Regions from separate parts of the Streptomyces sp. NPDC048504 genome, predicted to be linked through region 1. Evidence: riboswitches for the same ligand, from Rfam matches in the RefSeq annotation. Region 1 holds a riboswitch; each other region holds the start of a gene.
The links. Region 1 has a riboswitch for thiamine pyrophosphate ahead of thiC (phosphomethylpyrimidine synthase ThiC). Riboswitches for the same ligand answer to the same signal wherever they lie in the genome.
Positions count from the first base shown of each region.

Region 2: another riboswitch for thiamine pyrophosphate. It lies ahead of ACGFY9_RS30580 (thiamine ABC transporter substrate binding subunit); the one in region 1 lies ahead of thiC (phosphomethylpyrimidine synthase ThiC).
Region 3: another riboswitch for thiamine pyrophosphate. It lies ahead of thiO (glycine oxidase ThiO); the one in region 1 lies ahead of thiC (phosphomethylpyrimidine synthase ThiC).

Region 1 is NZ_JBICXA010000001.1:105,649-107,904, reverse strand. It holds gene ACGFY9_RS00435 (YibE/F family protein) at 1-635, opposite strand, end outside; TPP riboswitch at 707-896, shown strand; gene thiC (phosphomethylpyrimidine synthase ThiC) at 889-2,256, shown strand, end outside.
Region 2 is NZ_JBICXA010000013.1:278,870-281,125, forward strand. It holds gene rlmN (23S rRNA (adenine(2503)-C(2))-methyltransferase RlmN) at 1-602, shown strand, start outside; TPP riboswitch at 644-749, shown strand; gene ACGFY9_RS30580 (thiamine ABC transporter substrate binding subunit) at 821-1,933, shown strand; gene ACGFY9_RS30585 (ABC transporter permease) at 1,978-2,256, shown strand, end outside.
Region 3 is NZ_JBICXA010000003.1:380,279-382,534, reverse strand. It holds gene ACGFY9_RS09485 (thiazole synthase) at 1-5, opposite strand, end outside; gene thiS (sulfur carrier protein ThiS) at 9-209, opposite strand; gene thiO (glycine oxidase ThiO) at 206-1,369, opposite strand; TPP riboswitch at 1,367-1,478, opposite strand; gene ACGFY9_RS09470 (hypothetical protein) at 1,531-1,869, shown strand; gene ACGFY9_RS09465 (NAD(P)/FAD-dependent oxidoreductase) at 1,914-2,256, shown strand, end outside.

The DNA.
Region 1 (2,256 bases):
ACATCGGTGACGGAGTACTGCAGATCCTTGGGCGCGGAGGGTTCGTACGCGACCACGACCTTCTCGCCCTGATGCAACTGCCGTGACTGGTCGGGCTGCACGATCTCCGTGAACGTACGGCCCTTGTCCTTGCCGGTGGAGACCGTGACCGTGGCCTTCTTGCAGGTGCCGGCCGCCTCCTGCGCGGCAGAGGAGCCCTCGGCGGTGGAGGTGTCCCCGGTCGAGCCTCCGCCCGAGGCGTTCACCGACGCGCAGCTCACGCTGACGACCTTGGTGACCGTCGCCTGCTGTGTCTGCCGGTCGAAGCCGACGCCGGTGCGTTTGTGCGACGGGGCGCCGCCGGGCCAGAGGACCACCATGCCGACCACGACCGCCACCGTGAACGGGATCAGGATCGCCGCGATGACCTTCCGCAGATGCCGGGAGACGGGGGCGGCGGGGCCGTGGCTGTGCGAGTGACCGTGGCCACCGCCTGCCCCGGAACCGTGCCCGCCGTCTCCACCCGGTCCGTGTCCGCCGTCCCCACCCGATCCGTGGTCGTGCCCGGAACCGGAACCGTGGTCGTCGCCGGATCCCTGGCCGTGGCCATGCGGCGGCCCGGTCGGCGGGTACGGGGGCTGCTGTGTCGTGGTCACCGCCCGATCATCGCAAGAACGCCGGAGGCCCACTGTTCACCGCGCCACTTATGACGCTAGCGTGGAGGCACCTTTGCACACGCGGGAGCTCGGAGCACCGGGCTGAGAGGGCGCTGACCTTCGTCTCTGCGATGTTTCACGGGAAACGTCACCTGAATCGAGTGATGTTTCACATGAAACATCGGCTGACGGAAGCCGCTGCGTCGACCGCCGAACCTGTTACCGGGTAATGCCGGCGTAGGGAGTAGGTCTCATGACCAACAAGGACGCACGCACGCCTGCCTCCAGCCAGGACGAACAGCCCATTCCGGGCGAGAAGTCCGCACGGGCCGAGCAGCCGACCGGGGCCGAGGAGTCCCCTGAGGCCGGGAAGTCCGCCGGCTGGCACAAGAGGTATGTCGAGGGCTCGCGCCCCGATCTCCGGGTGCCGGTCCGTCAGGTGCACCTCACCAACGGGCAGTCCGTGACGCTGTACGACACCTCCGGCCCGTACACCGATCCGCTCGTCGACACCGATGTCCGCAGGGGGCTGGCGCCGCTGCGGGAGAACTGGATCATCGCCCGCGGCGACACCGAGGAGTACGCGGGCCGTCCCGTCCGCCCCGAGGACGACGGGATCAAGCACACCTCACCGCGTGGTGGACTGCGCAACCTCGACGCGGTGTTCCCCGGCCGGCCGCGTCAGCCGCGCCGAGGCCGTGACGGTACGCCGGTCACGCAACTCGCCTACGCGCGACGGGGCGAGATCACGCCCGAGATGGAGTTCGTGGCCGTACGGGAGAAGGTTTCGCCCGAGGTGGTCCGGGAGGAGATCGCGGCCGGGCGGGCGGTGCTGCCGGCCAACGTGAACCATCCGGAGATCGAGCCGATGATCATCGGTAAGCGGTTCCTGGTGAAGGTCAACGCCAACATCGGTAATTCCGCGGTCACTTCCTCCATCGAGGAGGAGGTCGAGAAGATGACCTGGGCGACGCGTTGGGGCGCCGACACGGTCATGGACCTGTCCACCGGCCGCAACATCCACACCACGCGCGAGTGGGTGCTGCGCAACTCCCCCGTCCCCATCGGCACGGTGCCGCTCTACCAGGCGCTCGAAAAGGTTGACGGCCGCGCCGAGGAGCTGACCTGGGAGATCTACAAGGACACGGTCGTCGAACAGGCCGAACAAGGCGTGGACTACATGACCGTCCACGCGGGCGTGCGGCTGCCGTTCGTACCGCTGACGGCGAACCGCAAGACGGGCATCGTCTCGCGCGGCGGCTCGATCATGGCGGCCTGGTGCCTCGCGCACCACAAGGAATCGTTCCTGTACGAGAACTTCGAGGAACTGTGCGAGATCCTCGCCGCCTACGACGTCACGTACTCGCTCGGCGACGGCCTGCGGCCCGGTTCGATCGCGGACGCCAACGACGAGGCGCAGTTCGCGGAGTTGCGGACGCTCGGGGAACTCAACACGATCGCGAAGCGTTTCAATGTTCAGACCATGATCGAGGGCCCGGGACATGTCCCGATGCACAAGATCAAGGAAAACATCGACCTTCAGCAGGAGATCTGTGATGAAGCTCCGTTCTATACGCTCGGCCCGCTGACGACGGACGTCGCGCCGGCGTACGACCACATC
Region 2 (2,256 bases), on a different contig from region 1:
CCGGCGGGCCCGCGCGGCTCTCCAACATCGTCTTCATGGGCATGGGCGAGCCCCTCGCCAACTACAAGCGGGTCGTGCAGTCGATCCGCGCCCTCACCGACCCCGAGCCGGACGGCCTCGGCCTCTCGCAGCGCGGGATCACCGTCTCGACGGTCGGACTGGTCCCGGCGATCCACCGCTTCGCGGACGAGGGCTTCAAGTGCCGGCTCGCGATCTCGCTGCACGCGCCCGACGACGACCTGCGCGACACCCTGGTCCCCGTGAACACGCGGTGGAAGGTGCGCGAGGTTCTCGACGCGGGCTGGGAGTACGCGGCGAAGTCGGGGCGCCGGCTGTCCATCGAGTACGCGCTGATCCGTGACATCAACGACCAGGCGTGGCGCGGCGACCGGCTCGGCCGCCTCCTCAAGGGCAAGCCCGTGCACGTCAACCTGATCCCGCTGAACCCGACGCCCGGCTCGAAGTGGACCGCCTCCCGTCCCGAGGACGAGAAGGCGTTCGTCGAGGCCATCGCGGCCCACGGGGTGCCGGTCACCGTCCGGGACACCCGGGGCCAGGAGATCGACGGAGCGTGCGGCCAGCTCGCCGCCACCGAGCGGTAACCCGGTAACCTGTTCCGCGTAGTACACGCAGGTACATCTTCATATTCCGACAGGGGAGCGCCACAGCGCTGAGAGTGCGGGATTGTCCGCAGACCCTCTGAACCTCGCCCAGGTCATTCTGGGTAGGAAGTTCGGTCACCACTCTTGCTGTTGCGCCCTGCCCACGTCCTGTGGGCGGGGCCGCGTCTCTTCCTGGACACCCCAGGAGGAAAACACCCATGCACCACACCAGGACCTTCGTGGCCGCGGCCGTCGGGCTCGGCCTCGTCACGCTCTCCGCGTGCGGCTCGTCCGACAGCGGCAGCGGAGGCGACTCCAAGACCGTCACCCTCGTCAGCCACGACTCGTGGGCCGTCTCGAAGAGCGTCCTCAAGGACTTCGAGAAGCAGTCCGGCTACACCGTCAAGGTCCTCAAGGACGGCGACGCCGGCCAGGCCGTCAACAAGGCGATCCTGACCAAGGACAACCCCCAGGGCGACGTCTTCTTCGGCGTCGACAACACCCTGCTCTCCCGCGCGCTCGACAACGGCCTCTTCCAGTCCTACGACGCGAAGGGCTCCGCCACCGTCAAGCCCGCGTACCGCGTCGACGAGGCCAAGCACCGGGTCACGCCCATCGACACCGGCGACATCTGCGTCAACTACGACAAGGCGTACTTCAGCGAGCACAAGCTGACCCCGCCGACCTCCTTCGCGGATCTGGTCAAGCCCGCGTACAAGAACCTCCTCGTCACCGAGAACGCGGCCACCTCCTCGCCCGGCCTCGGCTTCCTGCTCGGCAGCGCCGCGCAGTACGGCGATGGGGGCACCTCCCGCTCGAGCGAAGCCGAGAGTGGGGGAGGCTGGCAGGCGTACTGGAAGAAGCTCAAGGCCAACGGCGTCAAGGTCGTCGACGGCTGGGAGCAGGCCTACGACCAGGAGTTCTCCGGTTCCGCCGGCGGCAAGAAGGCGGGCGGCGACCGGCCCCTCGTCGTCTCGTACGCCTCCTCGCCGCCCGCCGAGGTCATCTACGCCGACCCGAAGCCGACCACCGCGCCCACCGGGGTGTCGTACGGCACCTGCTTCCGGCAGACCGAGTACGCGGGGCTGCTCAGCAACGCCAAGAACACCAAGGGCGGCAAGGCGTTCCTCGACTTCCTGCTCACCAAGGAGTTCCAGCAGGACATGCCGCTCAACATGTTCGTCTACCCGGTGATCCAAGGCGCCCAGGTGCCGCAGGAGTTCGTGAAGTACGGCCGCCAGGCCCCGGACCCCGAGACCATGGCGCCCGCGAAGATCGCCGCCGACCGGGACCAGTGGGTCAAGTCGTGGACCTCGCTCGTACTGAAGTAGCCCCGGGGCGGACCCGTACGGGGAACGTGACGCGGCTCGGTCTCATGGCCCTGCCCGTCGCGTTCTTCGCGGTGTTCTTCGCCTACCCGGTCGCCGCGATCGTCGCGCGCGGCCTCAAGGTGGACGGCGCCTGGCAGTTGGGCCGTATCTGGGACGTGCTCGCGCAGTCCGACATCCGGCACGTCCTGTGGTTCACCACCTGGCAGGCGCTCGCGTCCACCGCGCTCACGCTGCTGATCGCACTCCCCGGCGCGTATGTCTTCGCGCGCTTCGACTTCCCGGGCCGGCACGTCCTGCGGGCCGTCGTGACGGTCCCGTTCGTG
Region 3 (2,256 bases), on a different contig from region 1:
GCCATGGGTCAGCCTCCTTGGACGGCGGTGAGGACCTCGACGCGGTCTCCCTCGGAGAGGGACGTCGACGGCCACTCCGCGCGCGGGACGACGGTTTCGTTGAGGGCGGCGGCCACACCGGAGGGGGCCGGGACGAGGGACCGTACGAGCACGTCGAGGGGCGTGCCGGGAGCGATCTCCTGGTGCTCGCCGTTGACGGAGATGTTCATGCGGGCTGCTCCACGAGGTGCGTGCGGGCGAACCGCTTCGGGGTGAACGGGCGTGCCTCGTCCGGGAGTTCACCGGTACTGAGCGCGTGCGCCAGGGCGTCGCCGGTGACCGGTGTGAGCAGCACGCCGTTGCGGTAGTGCCCGGTGGCCAGCAGCAGTCCCGGCAGCGCGGTCGGGCCGAGCAGCGGCGCGTTGTCGGGGGACCCGGGGCGCAGTCCGGCCCGGGTCTCGGTGAGCGGCAGTTCGGTGATCCCGGGGACCAACTCGTGGGCGTCGCGCAGCAGTTCGTAGACCCCGCCCGCGGTCACGGTGGTGTCCCAGCCCAGTTCCTCGCTGGTCGCGCCGACGACCAGCTCGCCGTTCTCGCGCGGCACCAGGTACACCTGGCTGCCGCGCACCACGGCCCGCACGGTCCGGCTCAGGAACGGCGCGTGCCGCTCCGGCACGGTCAGCCGCAGCACCTGCCCCTTCACGGGCCGTACGGGCGGCAGGACGTCGTCCGGGACGCCTTTCAGCTGCCCGCTGAGGCTGCCCCCCGCGAGGACGACCTGGCCCGCGCCCAGCACCTCGCCCTCGCGCGTGACGACCCCCGTGGCGCGGTCCCGCTCGACCGTGAGCCGCTCGGCCCACGTCCGGTGGAAGACGACCCCGGCGCGCTCGCAGGCGGCCACCAGCGCGCCCGCCAGCCGCCGCGGGTCGACCTGGTGGTCCCCGTCGACCCTGAGCCCCCCGCGCACGCCCGGCGCGAGCATCGGCTCCAGGCGCCGGCACTCGCGCCCCGACAGCCACTCGGAGTCGAGCCCCGACTGGTGCTGCAGGGCGTGCAGTTCGCGCAGATGGGCGCGGTCGTCGGCGTCCAGGGCGACGGCGAGCGTGCCGCAGCGGCGGTAGCCGAGGTCGAGGCCGGTGAGGTCGGTCAGCTCGGCCGCGAAGTCCGGGTAGCGGTGCGCCGAGGCGAGGTTGAGGGCGAGCAGGGTCTGTTCGCCGTAGTGGAGTTCGGTGACGGCGGCCAGCATCCCGGCGGCCACCTGGGCGGCCCCGCCGCCCGGCTCCGGGTCCACCACGGCCGTGGCGAAGCCGCGTTGGGCCGCGCGCCAGGCCGTGACCAGGCCGATGATCCCGCCCCCGACGACGAGGACGTCTGACGTACGTGCAGGCATGGGCGTCCAGCCCCTCCCTTCGCCGGCATGACCCGGATCAGGTTCGTACGGTCGGAGGCCGCCAGCCTCCCTCTCAGCCCGGTACGTCCGGACTCCCGCGAGTGCTTTACGTTGGCCACCCTAGCCCGCTGTCACCTGTCCCAGTAAGGGAGCCTCTGTCCATGGCCCGCTCGCTCGACGGTCTCGTCCTCGCCCCCGTCGCGGACCAGGCCCCAGGTCAGGTCGGCACCCGCACCCGGTTCGCGTACCACGAGCAGGACGGCGAGATCTGGGCCGAATACGCGGGCGGCGACGTCCTACGGGGGCGTCTCGTCGGCACGCGCGCGGGGGACCGCATCGACTTCAGGTACGTGCAGTTGAAGACGGACGGGACGACGTCCTCCGGGCACTGTGTGTCCGAAGTGATCGAACTGCCCGACGGCCGCATTCGCCTCGAAGAGACCTGGGAGTGGGAGTCCCAGCCGGGAAACGGGACCAGCACTGTGGAACAGGTCACCTGACGCGCCCGCTGACTGACAAATTGTCAGGTGTCTATGGTGATCGAGTGAGCGAGCAGACGCGGGACCAGGGCACGGTGACAGGGCGGCGTGCGGTCGTCGTCGGCGCGGGCATGGCCGGGGTGCAGACCGCGGTCGCGCTACGGGACCAGGGCTTCACCGGCACCGTCACGCTGATCGGCGCGGAACCCCATCAGCCGTACGACCGGCCCCCGCTGTCCAAGGCCGTCCTGCTCGGCAAGGCCGAGGGCTCCGCCTTCGACGTCGACTTCGAGGCGCTCGGCATCGAAGTGCAGCTGGGGCGCGAGGTGGTGGGCGTGCGCCCCGCCGACCACGAACTGGACACCGCCGAGGGCCCGGTGCCCTACGACGTCCTGGTGCTCGCCACCG